4 regions of the Rossellomorea yichunensis genome follow, and region 4 is predicted to be linked to each of the others. Evidence: riboswitches for the same ligand, from Rfam matches in the RefSeq annotation. Region 4 holds a riboswitch; each other region holds the start of a gene.

Evidence for each region. Region 4 has a riboswitch for S-adenosylmethionine ahead of RSX31_RS16045 (methionine ABC transporter ATP-binding protein). Riboswitches for the same ligand answer to the same signal wherever they lie in the genome.
Region 1: another riboswitch for S-adenosylmethionine. It lies ahead of RSX31_RS03875 (methionine biosynthesis PLP-dependent protein); the one in region 4 lies ahead of RSX31_RS16045 (methionine ABC transporter ATP-binding protein).
Region 2: another riboswitch for S-adenosylmethionine. It lies ahead of mmuP (S-methylmethionine permease); the one in region 4 lies ahead of RSX31_RS16045 (methionine ABC transporter ATP-binding protein).
Region 3: another riboswitch for S-adenosylmethionine. It lies ahead of RSX31_RS08865 (methionine ABC transporter ATP-binding protein); the one in region 4 lies ahead of RSX31_RS16045 (methionine ABC transporter ATP-binding protein).

What each region holds. Positions count from the first base shown of each region.
Region 1 is NZ_JAVYAD010000001.1:782,315-786,531, forward strand. It holds gene RSX31_RS03860 (NUDIX hydrolase) at 1-240, shown strand, start outside; gene RSX31_RS03865 (metal-dependent hydrolase) at 337-963, shown strand; T-box leader at 1,029-1,271, shown strand; gene RSX31_RS03870 (tryptophan--tRNA ligase) at 1,332-2,330, shown strand; SAM riboswitch class I at 2,454-2,563, shown strand; gene RSX31_RS03875 (methionine biosynthesis PLP-dependent protein) at 2,658-3,779, shown strand; gene metC (cystathionine beta-lyase) at 3,772-4,217, shown strand, end outside.
Region 2 is NZ_JAVYAD010000007.1:226,976-231,192, forward strand. It holds gene RSX31_RS19365 (glucoamylase family protein) at 1-175, shown strand, start outside; gene mmuM (homocysteine S-methyltransferase) at 247-1,197, opposite strand; gene mmuP (S-methylmethionine permease) at 1,166-2,578, opposite strand; SAM riboswitch class I at 2,672-2,778, opposite strand; gene nei (endonuclease VIII) at 2,916-3,740, shown strand; gene RSX31_RS19385 (ABC transporter permease) at 3,813-4,217, opposite strand, start outside.
Region 3 is NZ_JAVYAD010000003.1:202,918-207,134, forward strand. It holds gene RSX31_RS08855 (hypothetical protein) at 1-28, shown strand, start outside; gene RSX31_RS08860 (helix-turn-helix domain-containing protein) at 442-1,674, opposite strand; SAM riboswitch class I at 2,424-2,528, shown strand; gene RSX31_RS08865 (methionine ABC transporter ATP-binding protein) at 2,648-3,673, shown strand; gene RSX31_RS08870 (methionine ABC transporter permease) at 3,663-4,217, shown strand, end outside.
Region 4 is NZ_JAVYAD010000005.1:437,680-441,896, reverse strand. It holds gene RSX31_RS16060 (6-phospho-beta-glucosidase) at 1-298, opposite strand, end outside; gene RSX31_RS16055 (GntR family transcriptional regulator) at 521-1,246, shown strand; gene chbG (chitin disaccharide deacetylase) at 1,267-1,968, shown strand; SAM riboswitch class I at 2,448-2,553, shown strand; gene RSX31_RS16045 (methionine ABC transporter ATP-binding protein) at 2,624-3,637, shown strand; gene RSX31_RS16040 (methionine ABC transporter permease) at 3,627-4,217, shown strand, end outside.

The DNA of each region.
Region 1 (4,217 bases), on a different contig from region 4:
GTTGCATATGACGAGTTTCAACTTCAGTTAGAAGAAGTGTCCGGTATTTTTCATTGTACTCTTCAAGACTTTAAGGCACTCGTTCAACAAACGAAAGAGGAAATCGATATAGAAGGATTTCTTGTTAATGAAACAGGGAAAAAGGATTTCATTAAGCAAAGGGTGAGTTACCATCACTTTGTTCCACATGAAAGGTCCTATCTTTTTGAAATTATTGAGCGCATATCGGCTCATCTTTAGAAATTAATTCGTACTTCCCATAGTCAATATGGTTAATAAAGGCTATTATAGTAATCTAGTATATACATAATGTGATAAGAGAGTAGGAGGACACACTTGAACGGCACAGCACATATGGCAATTGGAGCAGCAACAGGGTTTATTGTGGCCAACTCATTTGGATCTGGTCCTGACATAACGGCCGCACTTGTGGCAATAGGTGGGATATCCGGACTCATGCCTGATATGGATATTGACGGAAAACTTAGTAACAAGGTTACTTTTTCACCTAAAATGATCAGAGCAGTAGCACAAATCATTGGGTTTCTAATGATGGTATACAGCTATCTGGAAGGAATCGGGAAAGAACGATGGCTAGGTATTGGATATGGTGCAGGAATGATGATTCTCTCAAGTTTCATTACTCAGCGAAGAATGCTGATGATTACTGGCATCGGTGTGACAGCATGCGGTTGGCAGCTGAATGAAACATGGTTATGGTTGTTAGGTATCTATATTTTCTTTGCCTCATTCGTTTCACATCGAAGTTATACTCACTCTGTACTTGGAATCGTATATTATGGCGTGATTGCTCATTATCTAGAGTCATCTTTAATGATTGATGGGGTATTTGAAGCATGTGTAATCGGATATGCCAGTCATCTGATCGCCGATATGAAATTTCTTCCATTCAATAAGAGAGGCATAAAGCTTTTCCTTCCCCTTTCATCCAAAGAAATCTAAAATGTGTTTGCACCCACTTGACCATTATTTCCCTATACATTAAAATAATGGAAACACTTTAAATATGAAATGCGATGAGGAAGAAGAGTAGACGAACGAAACATTTCAGAGAGCTGATGGCTGGTGAGAATCAGTATGGTGAAATCGTTGAATGGGCTTTTGAGCATCCATGCTGAAATTAAGTAGGTTATGGCGGAAGGTCTCACCGATAAAAGAGACGATGTATCGAAGGCGACTTCTGTACAGATGAGTGCGTTTACTAAAGTGTAAGCGAATGAAGGTGGCACCACGGGTTTCCCGTCCTTTTTTAGAGGATGGGAAGCCCTTTTTGTGTTTATTTTTATTATTTTTCATCGGAGGGAATGGTTATGAAAAGACAAGTTCTGACTGGTATTAAACCAACAGGCCGTATTCATTTGGGGAATTATATTGGTGCAATCAAACCGGCATTACAATTGGCTGAGAACCAATCCTACAACACAGCTTATTTTGTTGCGGATTATCATGGTTTAACGAAGATACACGATAAGCATGAAATGAAAGAACTTTCTTATGGAGTGGCAGCAGCTTGGTTAGCATTAGGTTTGAATCCTGATCGAGCGATCTTTTATCGTCAATCTGATGTACCTGAAATCTTTGAATTGAGTTGGATTCTGTCTTGTTTTGCACCGAAAGGATTAATGAACCGTGCCCACGCATATAAATCATTGGTCCAAGAAAATAAAGAAAGCGGCAAAGATGTTGATGCTGGAGTCAATATGGGATTATTCACCTATCCAATTTTAATGGCAGCTGATATCCTCCTTTTTAAAACCGAGATGGTACCTGTCGGAAAAGATCAGATACAGCATGTTGAAATTGCACGAGACATAGCTGAAAGCTTTAACAAACAATATGGAGAAATATTTGTCATTCCTGAATATGTCATCCAAGAAGAAACGGCTGTTCTACCGGGACTAGACGGACGTAAAATGAGTAAAAGTTATAACAACACCATTCCATTATTTGAAGAATCAAAAAAGCTTCAAAAATTAATTAATAAAATCAAAACAGATTCATCACCCCCTGAGGAGCCCAAGGATCCTGACTCCTCCGTCATTTTTGCGTTATATAAAGAATTTGCAACTTCCGATCAAGTTGAAGAAATGAGAAGGAGATTTCAAGAAGGAATAGGCTGGGGAGATGCCAAAAAAGAGCTATTCCAAGTAATGAACTCTTTTATCGAAGAACCAAGATCGAAATATGAAGAACTGATGGCGAGTCCCCATATGCTTGATACCATCTTACAAACTGGAGCAAAAAAAGCACGGGAAAAAACAATCCCATTCATGAAGGAGATTAAAAGGAAAATAGGAATTTATCATTGAAATAGAACAGGGAGATGAAGCGCGATGATCATTTTGTTTTTCAGATAATTCATAATTCTCATTGACATTTCTTCTTCTTTGTTATAAGTTATGGGAAAGTTATTTTTCACAAAATCATATAGTTTCTTATCAAGAGAGGTAGAGGGACTGGCCCGAAGACACCTCAGCAACCAGCCAAAGTTTTAGGTATGGTGCTAATTCCAGCAAGTTGATGTCAACTTGGACGATAAGAGGGAGAACGAACGTACAAAACCTTCTTATTTTCATTAAGAAGGTTTTTTTGTTTTTTCCCTTTTCGTATTCAAGATAGAAAAGGAGAGAAGAAGGTTGAAAAAACATATTGATACAATGCTTGTCCAGGCGGGAAATCGAAAAGATCCTGCCACGGGTGCTGTGAGCTTACCCATTCATTTAGCGACTGCCTATGAACATAAGGGAGTTGGGCAATCGACAGGTTATGACTACACAAGAACAGGTAATCCAACCCGCGCCACCTTAGAAGACACCCTCACTCAATTGGAGGAAGGGCACAGAGGATTTGCCTTCAGCTCGGGGATGGCAGCGATTCAGGCTATCCTTAGCTTATTTTCCACCGGGGATGAATTGATTGTTTCAAAAGACCTATACGGCGGTAGCTACCGATTATTCGTACAGTATGAAGCACAATATAGGATCAAATTTCATTTCGTCGATACAAGTGATGCCGGCTCCATAGAAGAGCAAATTTCTAAGAGAACAAAGGCCATCTTCCTTGAAACACCAACCAATCCATTAATGAATGAAGCAAGTATTTCTGAGGTCGCCGGGCTCGCTAAGCATAACGGATTGCTTTTAATTGTAGATAATACTTTCTACACACCTATTCTGCAGAAGCCACTTTCTGAAGGAGCAGACATCGTTATTCACAGCGCCACGAAATACTTAGGGGGACATAATGACGTGCTGGCAGGTGTTGTGATTGTAAACACAGAGGAGTTGGCGGAAAAAATCTACACCATTCAAAATTCAATCGGTGCGGTTCTCGCCCCTTTTGATTGTTGGCTCTTATTAAGAGGAATGAAGACCCTTAGTCTCAGAATGGCACAGCACGAAAAAAACGCAAGAAAGTTAGCGAAGTATCTTGATGCCCATGAATGTGTAACAGACGTATTATATCCGGGAAAAGGTGGCATGCTTTCCTTTCGTATCGCAAAGGAAGAATGGGTTTCTCCCTTTCTCCAACACTTAAAAGTTATAACGTTTGCTGAAAGTTTAGGAGGGGTCGAAAGCTTTATCACCTATCCCGCCACTCAAACACACGCAGACATTCCTGAAGAAGAAAGAAAGAGTTTGGGTATCTGCAACAGACTCCTGCGGTTCTCTGTAGGAATTGAATTTATTGATGACCTGATAGAAGATCTGGAGAATGTTTTTCAACAATTGGAAAAAGAGGTGTTTACGTATGAGTAAAAAACCATTTTCACTTCAAACGTCACTCATTCATTCTCACGGATTTGATAAAGAAACAGGAGCGGTCTCTACACCGATTAATCATGCTACGACCTTTCATCAACAGGATTTTGATCAATATGGAACGTATGATTACAGCCGTTCGGGAAATCCGACGAGGGAAACCGTTGAAGAAACGATCGCGGAATTAGAAGGTGGAGTAAGAGGCTTTGCCTTTTCATCAGGGATGGCAGCAATCTCCACTAGCTTCTTATTATTGTCGAGTGGAGATCATGTTCTCGTATCAGAAGAAGTGTACGGTGGGACATACAGAATGATTACCGAGGTCCTCACTAAATTTGGAATTGAATATTCATTTGTGAATATGAAAGATCTACATGAAGTGGCTTGTTCAATCAAGCACAATACGAAAGTGATTTATATGGAGACACCATCCAA
Region 2 (4,217 bases), on a different contig from region 4:
CAATGTGGAAACGGGAGAAGTGACACAAGCCTACCTCGCTTTAGATCAAGGTATGACAATGGTCTCAATCGTCAACTATTTAAAGGATGGAGTCATCAGAGATTACTTCCACCAAGATCAGATCGGGGAATCACCTGAGGACTTGCTGATTAAAGAGACGTTTTCTATTAAATAATAGTAGCGATAATAATACAAAAGCCCAAGTGGATGTATTACTTGGGCTTTTTGTATTTTAAGTGTTACTGCCTACCTCCACCTCTTCGCCAACGCCTCAATATGACCCGGATCCGTCCGGCAGCAACCACCCATGATACGGGCACCTGCCTCGTACCAAATTACTGATTCCTCATCAAACGCGCAACACCCTTTCTTTCCATGCCACGTTTTGGTCCCGGCATTGTAAGTCTCACCTGAGTTCGGGTACGCGATGATTGGTTTGTCAGTGTTTCTGCTTAATACGCTTATCGCCTTCTCGGCCGCAGGTATCGGTGCACAATTCACACCAATTGCAGCGATTTGTTCATCGTCATTGAACACACGCGCGCACTCTTCAATCCCCGTTCCATCACTTATCGTCTCTCCATCCTTTAATGAAAAAGACAGCCAGGCGCAGGTATCGTGAAATTCTTTCAGAAGTGAAGCTAGTACCTTTGCTTCCTGCAAGGACGGGATGGTCTCAAACGCCAACAAATCAGCTCCCGCCTCCACTAATGCCTGGATTCTCGGAAAATGGAAATCTGCTAACTGTTGATCACTTACTCCATAGTTCCCCACGTATTCAGAGCCGTCGGCAAGGTATGCCCCGTAAGGTCCTACAGAACCTGCAACGATTGGCTTCGGCCGATTCGAATTTCCCTTCTCTTCCTTCCAGAAGTCATCCCGGGCTTCTTTGGCAAGAGTAACCGTTTTCTTGATTAATTCCAGAGCTTCAGGTTTCTCTATTCCTCGCTTTCGAAAACCATCCACCGTTGCCTGGTAGCTGGCTGTAATCGCACAATCGGCTCCTGCACGGAAATAATCAGCATGAACCTTCTCAATCGCTTCCGGTTTTTCGAGGAGTATACGGGCAGACCAAAGGGGATCGTTTAAATCAAAGCCATGGGATTCCAGCTCTGTGGCTAATGCTCCATCTAAAATCAGTTGGGAATCTATTTGTAAAATAGCATCAATGGGATTTAGCTTCAGTTGATTCGACATAACCTCTTCCTCTTTTCTTTACGTATTGTGTTAGATAATAGCTTCCATAGCAAAGGGCGATAAATGGGATTCCGCAATAAAGGGCTATCCTCTGAGTGGGATCAAAGGCAATGCCGATACAAGAAGCTAGACAAAGCAGAAATGACGCAATGGGAACGAGTGGGTAGAGCGGCGTCCGATAAGTCAAGTCTTTCACATCGTTTCCCTCCCTTATGTACTGTCTTCGAAATAGAAATTGGGCAGCACTAATGCTCATCCACACGATTACTACCGCAAGGCCAGAGACCGACACCATTACGATGTAGACCGTCCCCGGTGCAATGATGCTTGAAAGCAATGCCAGCCCCCCTCCCAGCATGCTGCAAACTATCGCATTGAGAGGGACTCCCCGATCAGTCAATTTGGCAAAAACCGGTGAGATCATTTGCTTATCTGAGAGCGACCATAGCATTCTGGAGGAAGCATACAGACCGGAGTTTGCCGCTGATAAAATGGCCGTTATGATCACAAAATTCATGATATCGGCGGCATACGGGATTCCAATCCGACCAAGCACCGCTACGAAAGGACTTTCCAATACACCGGCTGACTGGCTCGGTAATAAAGCGGATAATACGATAATCGTCCCTACATAAAAGATGATCAATCTCACAAGCGTGGTGCGGATGGCTTTAGGAATCGATTTGGATGGATTCTCTGTTTCTCCCGCCGCAACCCCGATCAATTCTGTTCCTGAAAAGGCAAAATTGACGGCAAGCATGGTCATCAAGATGGCAAATGCCCCATTCGGAAACAACCCTGAACTTGTGATATTCGAGAAAAACGGAGCGGGCTCTGAATGACTGAGAGAGATGAACCCGACGATCGCCCCTGCCCCGATCACAATAAACGCAACGATTGCAATCACTTTTACTATAGAAAACCAAAATTCAGATTCAGCAAAAAACCGCACCGACAACGTATTAAGCACAAAAATCAACGCAGCAAAGACCGCGCTCCAGATCCATACACTAATCGAAGGAAACCAACGCTGCATCATCAAGCCAGCCGCCGTAAACTCCGACCCCAATGCCACTGTCCATGTCAGCCAATATAACCAGCCCACCGTGTACCCGGTCCCAGGTCCAATGAACTTTGCAGCATAACTATGAAAGGATCCTGTTTCCGGCATATGGACAGAAAGTTCACCTAAACAAAGCATCACAAGATACACCACCAGCGCCCCAACCAAATAAGAAAGGATCGTCCCGAATGGTCCTGCCTGATGAATCGTATACCCCGAACTCAAGAAAAGCCCGGTTCCGATCACCCCCCCAAGAGACAGCATCACTAAATGACGTGTCTTCATCGCTCTTTTAAAACTCTGTCCTGCGTTTTCCATCAAAAACACCCTTCCTTCTAAATATATTGTGGAATGGGTAGACAAACAAAAAACGCACCCTGAACGAGTGCGTCACCGACAAATAAAAGATTGCTCCTATCTATCAGGGTTTGAATCACCCGCTGGAATTAGCACAGTATCTTCACAGACCTGTTGCTGAGGCTTCAAAGGGCCAGTCCCTCCACCTCTCTGGATAAGAAATATGTAGATTTTTTAAAACTCTATCAATATATTGGAATAATGTCAAGACCATGAAATAGATGAGTAGCCCAGCCTATCCGAATGTTACTTTAGGAAGAAAAAAGGGAACAACTATACTAAAAAAGGAGAAACTGCCATGCCAGAAGGTCCGGAAATCAGAAGAGCTGCAGATGAAGTAGAGCGTGCTCTAAAAAATAAAACCGTGGAAGATATTTATTTTGCCTTCCTTCATTTAGAAGACTACGGGGATCTGCTAATGGGGTCGATCGTGACAAGGGTCGATACGAAGGGAAAAGCCATGCTCATCCGCTTTGACAATGGGTACACCATCTACTCCCACAATCAGCTTTACGGGAAATGGTATATCAGAAACACATATAACTACCCGAAAACAAACCGCCAGCTCCGATTGGCCATACATAATGAGAATAAATCGGCACTTCTCTATAGTGCATCTGATATAGAGGTTCTTCGTGACGAAGAAGTGCCCGGGCACCCATTCGTCTCAAAAGTAGGACCTGATCTTTTAAGCGAAGAGGTATCAGTAGATGAGCTGATGGAACGGATGAAGGACAAACGATTCCGAAACCGCAAATGGTCGATTCTATTGCTGGATCAAGGTTTCGTAGCCGGAATCGGAAATTATTTGCGATCTGAAATCATGTTTTTCGCTGGCATACATCCTTCTCTCAGGCCAGTCGACTGCACAGAGAAGCAATTGAAGAAAGCTGCACATAGCATCAAGGATTTAGTGAGACAATCGTATGAGACTGGTGGGATCACCAATGATCTCGACCTAGCACAGAAAATGAAAGGCCAAGGAGTGAAGCGTTCACGTTATCGTCACTGGGTCTTTAACCGGGAAGGTGGATCTTGCTTCAATTGTGGAAGTGAAATCGAGAAGACGGTGGCGGCTTCAAGAAGGCTGTACTATTGTCCGGTTTGTCAGGGAATCGAATGATAACGATAAAAGGGTACGTGGCATTCTTAATGCCTGGTACCCTTTTATCGGTTTAACGTCAAACTACAGTTTCTATTCCGAACTCCGGTTAATCGCTTCGTTCATAGAAATCCCTTTCAACTTCCGATGATTCAGCCATAGGGATACATGATATGATGCGATGATGATGATAAAACTGATGAGGACACTCATCCAATCCAACTTTACGGGAATCGTCACATTCATCTCTGAGGTGATTGAATTCATAAAGGCTGAAATTGATAGGAGCGTTACGGGTATTCCTATTACAAATCCAAGGATGATAAACCAAATATTGTAGCCGATCATCATGTTCATGATTGATTTCTCCCGATAACCGATGACTTTCATGAGTGAAATTTTAAATGAATTTTCCTCAATTAATAATGAAATCAGTATATAGATGATGATGACAGCAATGATGGCAGCAACAAAGGCAATCGCTGCTACCCCATAGTT
Region 3 (4,217 bases), on a different contig from region 4:
TGCAATTGTATATAACAAAAAAAGATAATGATAGTAACTCAGGGGAACAGGAATAAGCACTTTAATTGTATTAGGGCTTACAGCTCAAAACAATGTTTATTGGGCATCGAAAAATCAACTGCAAATAGGCTTTTTTTCGCTCTCGAACGAACTTCTTACCACTAATAATCAAAGGGGTTTAATTATTTGATTCCATATAAAGGCTGAATTGAACAAAAGCAACCTCCTCATTAATATGGCTTAGGGGAGGTTGCTTAATACATAACAGAACATTTATGACGATAGATTACTTTGAAGAAGATGTGTTGACCGTCATTGTATTAATATCGCCCACTCGAGGATCTGGTAGTTCATCGTCAGCAAATGTGGATGTTGCAACAGTAGTGCCGACTAGTAATAAGAGTGTAGTAATAAATAAAGACTTTAATTTGAGTTTCATTTTCATTTCTCCTTTGATAGGTTTTTAAGTAATAGGTAAGCACTTTTGTACTTGTGGTTGTTCTCGTAATAATCAGCTAATAATTGAGTGAACTCAACTACGGTTGCCCGATCTTTTTTTGCTTTAAAGTGTGGTAAAGCGGTTGATTGCATGTATTCCTCAAAAGCGGCGGACTTCTCAGTTTTTTCTATGAAAAATTGAAGAACTTGAAATTTGATAAGATATTCGGTGTTTTCTTTATTAGAAGAATATCTACGTCCTTCTAAAGCGATTTCCTGAGCCTCTCTGTATTCTTCCAGATGTAAATGGGTTTTAGCTAAAAGGTACAAGGTATTACTTGGGTCCCCGCTCTCCCCTTTATAAGAAATAGATTTCTTATAATATTTTACCGCTTCTATATACTTCTCCATTTGGTTATGTATGAGACCCATATTGTGAAATACTTTGGCTTTTAATTTTTCATCTGAATTATTGTCTAATCCATTTAAGATGGCCTGGTACATAGCTAAAGCTTTATCGTTTTCCCCCATTTTGCGATAGTTTACTGCCAGGAGAAGATTGCAATTTTTACATAATCTGTAATTTAATATATTCTCATATCGAGAGAGAGCCATGGTTGTGTAATAGGTCGATAAAGATATATTTTCAAGTTTAGTATATACCAGGCCCATCTGGTAATATACCTCTTCGATGTCCTGTCTCTCCAATGATAGTTCTGCTTCTTTGTAGTGATGGAGAGAAAGTTTTAGGTCTCCGAGCATGTAGTTATATAATCCACAGAACCTATGATAAAAATCAAATGAAAATGGGTCGAGATATTCAGTTAAATTCAGGATTTCTGAATAGGTTTGTTCAGACCTTTCAACTAGACCCCTTAGCAAGTCGATTCTTAATGAAAATAGTTTCTTCACAAGATAGAATGAAGGGAGAGTAAGTGATTCATAATCTTTCTCAATCCTGTTGAATAAGGATACGACTTCTTCTTCTCCAGAATATTTTATTGCAGTATATAACCTCTCGATATCATCTCTAAATCTTGGAATTAGCTTTCTAGGATCATCTGATTGGATGTTCTGTATATTTAGCTTATCGCAAATAAGAGAAACGATTTCAGGATTCGGATTTATCTTATCGTTTTCAATTTTACTAAGATAAGATATTGAACATACCCCATAGGCCAGAGCGGATTGAGGGATCTCTTGCTTTTTTCTCTCGAATTTAATTCGACTTCCCAAAGTAAACTCTTGTATATTTCACACCTCCTTTTACCTACATATTATCAGAATTTGTAACATTTTGTGTGAAAATGTAATTTACAAGACTGGTTGAGAGAAGCGTCAAAAACTTTTTAAGTGCTTTAAAACAAGTATTTTTTCTTACATTTTCCTGCAGCTAATGAACGTTTAGGCTATGTAGAATCAATAGAATAGAATGGTATTATGCCTGAAACTAAAATAAGAAAAATGAAGATTATTTAGGGGAAAACCTTTAATTTTTTCAACATTAATATCTTGCGACGAGTAGGGTGAAATTTATTATATGGTTGTTTTAGCCTATGTTATTCGTGTGAAAAGGAGGAATATGAGTGGAATATAAAGGTCTGGAAACAAACCATGGGTGGACTCCACTTCGAAAAAGACGGTGAAAGTTAGTTACTTAATGATGAAAATAATGAGTTCTTACACGATACATACTATGCCCTCATAAAACTGAATGAATAAAGTTATATCCATCTTCAATAAAAAGGGACATTAATGGAGAGCCGGACAACGTTTACATGGTCTTTTGTGTCAATCATCAATATACTTCCCAGTAAAAAGGTAAAAAAGTTCAACAACTAGTTGAAAACTGGTTAAAATGCCCCATTTGATTAGTCCTCCGTAATACAATTAATTCAAAAACAGGATTGACAAACCAATTGAAATCCTTTACCATGACCCTAATGCTTAAACGTATCATAACTTTAACTTAATAAAGCAATATCTTCTTATCCAGAGAGGTGGAGGGACTGGCCCTGCGATACCTCGGCAACGGGTTCTTATGAATACCGTGCCAATTCCATCAAGTCATATGACTTGAAAGATGAGAAGAGTGGACATATACATATTTGTGCCTCTCTTCTTATGAAGGGGGGCACTTTTTATTTTCAGCCATGTCCTTCAAACACAGGCTTCAAGAAGAATACATAGCGAAAGGAGCAAGTCCTGTATGATCAGAGTTCAGAATGTTACGAAAGTATTCGAGGCGAAGGATGGACCATTCACCGCTTTGAAGAATGTTTCCTTCGAAGTGAAGAGGGGAGAGATTTATGGAGTGATCGGATTCAGCGGAGCGGGAAAAAGCACGCTTGTCCGCTGTCTCAATTTTTTAGAGAAACCATCATCGGGTGATATTTTCATAGAGGGGCGCAGCCTGAAAGATCAGTCGGCAATCGATCTGAGGAAAGAGCGGCACCGCATCGGGATGATTTTTCAGCATTTCAATCTGTTTCAATCCCGGACGGTGGCAGGGAATATCGCCTATCCTCTGAAACTTGCAAAATGGCCAAAAGAAAAGATCAGCGAGAGAGTAAAGGAGCTGCTCGTGTTTGTCGGACTTGAAGATAAAGCGAAGCATTATCCTGATCAACTGTCAGGAGGGCAGAAGCAAAGGGTGGGGATAGCAAGAGCCCTGGCGACATCGCCTTCGATTCTGCTCTGCGATGAAGCAACATCCGCACTTGATCCCCAGACGACGGATTCGATTCTGAACTTATTAAAGAGAGTCAACGCGGAGTATGGCATTACGATTGTGATGATCACCCACGAAATGGGGGTCATCCGGGAAATCTGTGATAAGGTCGCTGTCATGGAAAATGGAGAAATCGTTGAAGAAGGAAGCGTCTTCGATATCTTCTCCAACCCGCAGACCCGGACGACGAAAAATTTTGTGAAGAGTGTCATGAATGATCAGCTGCCGGCATCGGTTCTCGACAAATTGAATGACAGCAAAGAAGGGCGCATCTGCCGCCTCATTTTCAAAGGGGATTCGACGGGCACGCCGATCCTTTCCGAAACGGCAAAGAAATTCGATGCCCACATCAATGTGTTATTCGGCCAGATCACGGAACTCCAGGGTAAGCCGTTCGGGAATCTCATCGTACAGATCATTGGCAGCAAGAAAGAAACGGAAGAGATCCTGGATTATTGGAAGAACCGATTATTCGTAAGCGAGGTGGAGAAGCGTGCAAGTTAACTGGGAATTATTTTGGCCGAAAATTATAGAAGCGACATGGGATACCGTGGCGATGGTGTCATTCTCCCTCCTGTTTGCAACGTTGATTGGGCTTCCCCTCGGCATCATAGTCGTGGTCACGCGGAAGGGGCACTTACTTGAAAATAAAGTCGTCTTTTCCGTATTGAGCAGCATCATTAACGTGTTCCGTTCGGTCCCGTTCATCATCTTGATGGTGGCCATCATCCCCTTTACAAGATTGGTAGTGGGCACATCGATCGGAACGGCGGCAGCCGTCGTGCCGCTTGTCGTATTTGCGGCACCGTATATTGCAAGACTGATAGAGAGCTCGCTCCTTGAAGTGGAACCGGGTGTCATTGAAGCGGCGGAGTCCATGGGGGCCGGGCCGTGGCAGATCATCTTCGGGATACTCATTCCGGAAGCATTGAGTACATTGGTCCTGAATATCACGATCGCGACCATCGGCCTTGTCGGTGCATCGGCCATGGCCGGGGCAGTCGGAGGCGGTGGCCTCGGGGATCTGGCCATCGCTTACGGATATCAG
Region 4 (4,217 bases):
TACGTTCATCTTTTTCCCTGGCTGAGAGACCGCCCACCCTGATTTGTGTTGTCACAAAATCAGCGCCTATCAAGGCATCCCGCCGGTTAAGAGTCCATTCCAATTCAATCGGCACACCTGCTTTTTGGATCATTCGACGAGCAAACTGCCCGATAATCTCAAGCTTCTCTTTCCCTGCTTCGATGTCTACAAGCGTTATGTCTGTGACAGGAAAAGATTTGTATCGGTGGATGAACCCCTCGATAATTTCTGGTGTATAGCTTGATCCGCCTCCGATTATGACCACCTTTAATGACATTCTGTCGATCTCCCTTCATTTTGAAAGCGATTTCTATTTTTTTATAATGTATCATACAAATTTTTGCTCGTCTATATATTGTAATGACAAATATGAAATTTATGACTGATTTTTATTTAATTGTAATAACAAATTGTTTTTATGATAAAATGAATAGGAATAGAGAATTGATCGTGGATGTGTTATAACAAATATAGGAAGAAAGTGGAAGGGAGAAACAGAATGAAAGAGACACAAGAAGCAAAGGCCCTGCATTCGCATGTAAAAGAAGAAATCATCCACATGATTAAAAATAAAGAGTACGCTCCGAATACAAAACTGCCGACAGAGGCGGAGTTTTGCGAAAAGTTCAATGTCAGTCGTACGACGATCCGGACGGCGCTCCAGCAGCTGACACTTGAAGGTTACGTGTATCGCGAGCAAGGAAGAGGAACTTTTGTCGCAGAAGAGAAAGTCAGTCAAATCCTGTCCTCGACGATCGACAACTACACAGAGCAACTGCGATTACAAGGTAAGAAACCTAAGATCAAGGTACTAAGCATGAATGTCATCCCGGCAGAATCAACAGTGGAAAAAGCGTTGGAATTAAAGAATGGAGATCCCGTCAATCGTTTAGAGAGGATCCGATATTCAGACGGTCTGCCCCTGCAATATGAGGTGGCCTATCTGCCCTGGTACAAGACGCCCGGGCTTGATAAAGACGAATGTGAAAGATCTCTTTACAAGCTCCTGGAAACACAGTTTGAGATAAAAATTAAAAAAACCGTCGAAACGATCGAGTTGTTTTTAGCAGATGAACGAGTGGCAGAAAAGCTCGAGGTGCCTGAGGGGACACCTTGCTTTATGATTGAGACGACGGCTTATGTAGAGGATGGATCGGTCATCGAATTTTCCAAAGCGATCTTCAGAGGAGATAAAGCGAGCTTTCTTGTAGAAAGAACCTATTAGCGAAAAGGGGATGGGGGATTATGAGGAACGTGATCATCAATGCAGATGATTTTGGTTTATGCCGGGGGGTGAATTACGGCATCGTTGATAGTCACCGGTTTGGCATCGTCAACTCAACAACGATGCTGGTCAATATGCCGGGAACTCTGCATGCGGTGGAATTGGCGAAGGTTTATCCGGAATTACAGGTTGGGATCCATTTAACGCTGACATGCGGAAGACCAGTTTCTGGCGGAGTACCATCTCTTCTTGATGAGAGAGGCCTTTTCCGTTACACCAGCAGGATTTTTGAAGAAAAAGAAATCAATGTGGATGAGGTTGAAATGGAGTGGGAGGCTCAGATGGATAAATTCCTATCATTCGGTCTGCCCCTTTCTCATATTGACAGTCATCACCATGTTCATAGCTTTCGGCCACTGATCCCGGTGGTGAAGAGGTTGTCGGAGCGCTTTGGGGTTCCGGTCCGGAATGTGCCCTGTGATGGGTTAGACGCAATGAATGTGTTAACCGATCGGTTCTCGATGGACTTTTATGGTGACGGAGTGTCGGTTGAAGGATTGAAGAGGATATTGGACAGCAGGGATGAAGGTGAGACGCTTGAGATTATGTGTCATCCGGCTTATGTTGATACATACTTGAAAGGGAATTCGTCTTATTGTGAGCAGAGGTTGAGGGAGTTGGATGTGTTGACGGGGATTAAGGAGTGGGCGTCTAGTTTTTGATTGGTTGATTGGGAGATTAGAATGTTTGATGTGAGTTGTTATGACAAATGGGGTGCTGCTATGGAAGGTAGTGCCTTTTTCTATTGGTAATGGAGATTCGTCCCATTTGGAGGTGGAAAGGAATGTTTTTGGATAGTATGTATGGTTTTGAGATGGTGTTAAGGCAGGATTTTGACTGAGATCGATGTGAAATACATGGATTGATAGGATAAGAGAAGTTTTATTATCGACTTTTCATGATATATTATCGACTTTTGTCCTTTTATTATCAACTTTAGGAATATATTATCAACTGTAAAAAAAAGGACCATCACCACGACCATATCAAACCAAAGTTCCCCTACACAAAAAATCCCTCCCCTAGTGCACCAACGAAGATAACGCTTACATAAAAACAACTGAAAAATTCCCTATTGACTTCCATTCACATACCCAGTATTATCCTCTATAAGATAAAAATTTAGAAAATTACATACTTTCAATTATCCAGAGTGACCGAGGGATCAGGCCCTATGACGTCCGGCAACCTCCAGTATTGGAACGGTGCTAATTCCTGCAGAATGATTTCATTCTGAGAGATAAGTCGAGATAAACAGGCGATGCTTCTTTCAGTTGAAAGAGGCATTTTTTATTGTACAAAAAAGGGGTGTGCACATTGATCGAGATTCGAAATCTAGTTAAAACCTACAGTACAAAGAAGCAAACGGTGGTCGGTGTCGATAATGTTTCCGTAAAGATTGAAAAGGGTGAGATCTTTGGAATCGTCGGATACAGTGGAGCGGGGAAGAGTTCACTCATTCGCTGCCTGAATCTATTAGAAACCCCTACATCAGGAGAAATCATCATTGATGGACAGGATTTTACGAAGCTCACGTCCAAACAATTAAGACTCGCCCGTCAAAAAACGAGCATGATTTTTCAACATTTTCACCTGATCAAATCCAAAACGGTGTTTGACAATCTGGCGTTTGCCTTGAAAGCAGCTAGTGTACCGAAAGCGAAAATAAAGCCCAGGGTTGTCGAGCTTCTGGAGATGGTCGGTCTATCGGACAAAGCGGACGCGTATCCGGCCCAGCTCAGTGGAGGACAAAAGCAAAGAGTCGGGATTGCGAGAGCCCTTGCGAATAACCCATCGGTTTTACTTTGCGATGAAGCGACATCGGCACTCGATCCGAATACGACGAAATCGATCTTGAAGCTATTGAAAAAAATCAACAAAGAACTGGGTTTGACGATCGTACTCATCACCCACGAGATGGAAGTGGTGAAAGAAATCTGCGACCGGATGGCCGTGATGCAGGATGGAAAGATCGTGGAGGAAGGTCCGGTTTACGACCTGTTTGCAGAACCGAAGCAGCCTTTAACGAAACAATTCATTGAAACGATCCTTCAATTTGAACTCCCTCCGCACCTTGTGGAATCAAGGAAAGGAAAGCTGATCAAAATCCAATTCAAAGGATCGATCGCAGAGGAAAGCGTCGTATCGGAAGTGTTCCAGAAATACAAGGTGCGAGGCAATATCCTTCACGGCAAGATTGAATATATTCAGGAAGTGCCACTGGGGATTTTTATCATGGAACTGATCGGCTCCCATGACGAGATCGAAGCCGCGATCCGGTTCATCACGCTGAAGACGCAGAGCTTGGAGGTGCTTGAGAATGCTGCCTGATTCATTGACTGCGATTTTACCAGAATTGAATAAAGCCTTTTTTGAAACGGTATATATGGTGGGGATTTCACTCGGAGTTGCGATTTTAGTGGGATTACCGCTCGGGATTCTTCTTTTCGTAACAGACAAAGGCTTGTTTTTACAAAATAGTTTGATCAAAAAGGTCGTTGGATTTGTCGTCAATATGGTGCGGTCGGTTCCGTTCATCATTCTATTAGTCGCACTCTTACCATTAACCAAACTGTTGACCGGAACCACGATCGGACCGACGGCAGCATCCGTATCACTCTCTGTTGCGGGAATTCCGTTTTTTGCGAGAATGGTAGAAACATCATTGCGTGAGATTGATAAAGGTGTCATTGAAGCCTCGGTTTCGGTTGGGGCAAGCCCTTGGATGATCATTAAGGACGTGCTGTTACCGGAAGCTCGTCCAGCGGTGATTCAAGCAATCACGATTACAACGATCAGTTTAGTTGCCTATTCTGCCATGGCCGGCATTGTCGGTGGAGGGGGAGTCGGGGACCTGGCAATTCGCTTCGGGTACTACCGATATGACAACACGGTGATGATCACGACCGTC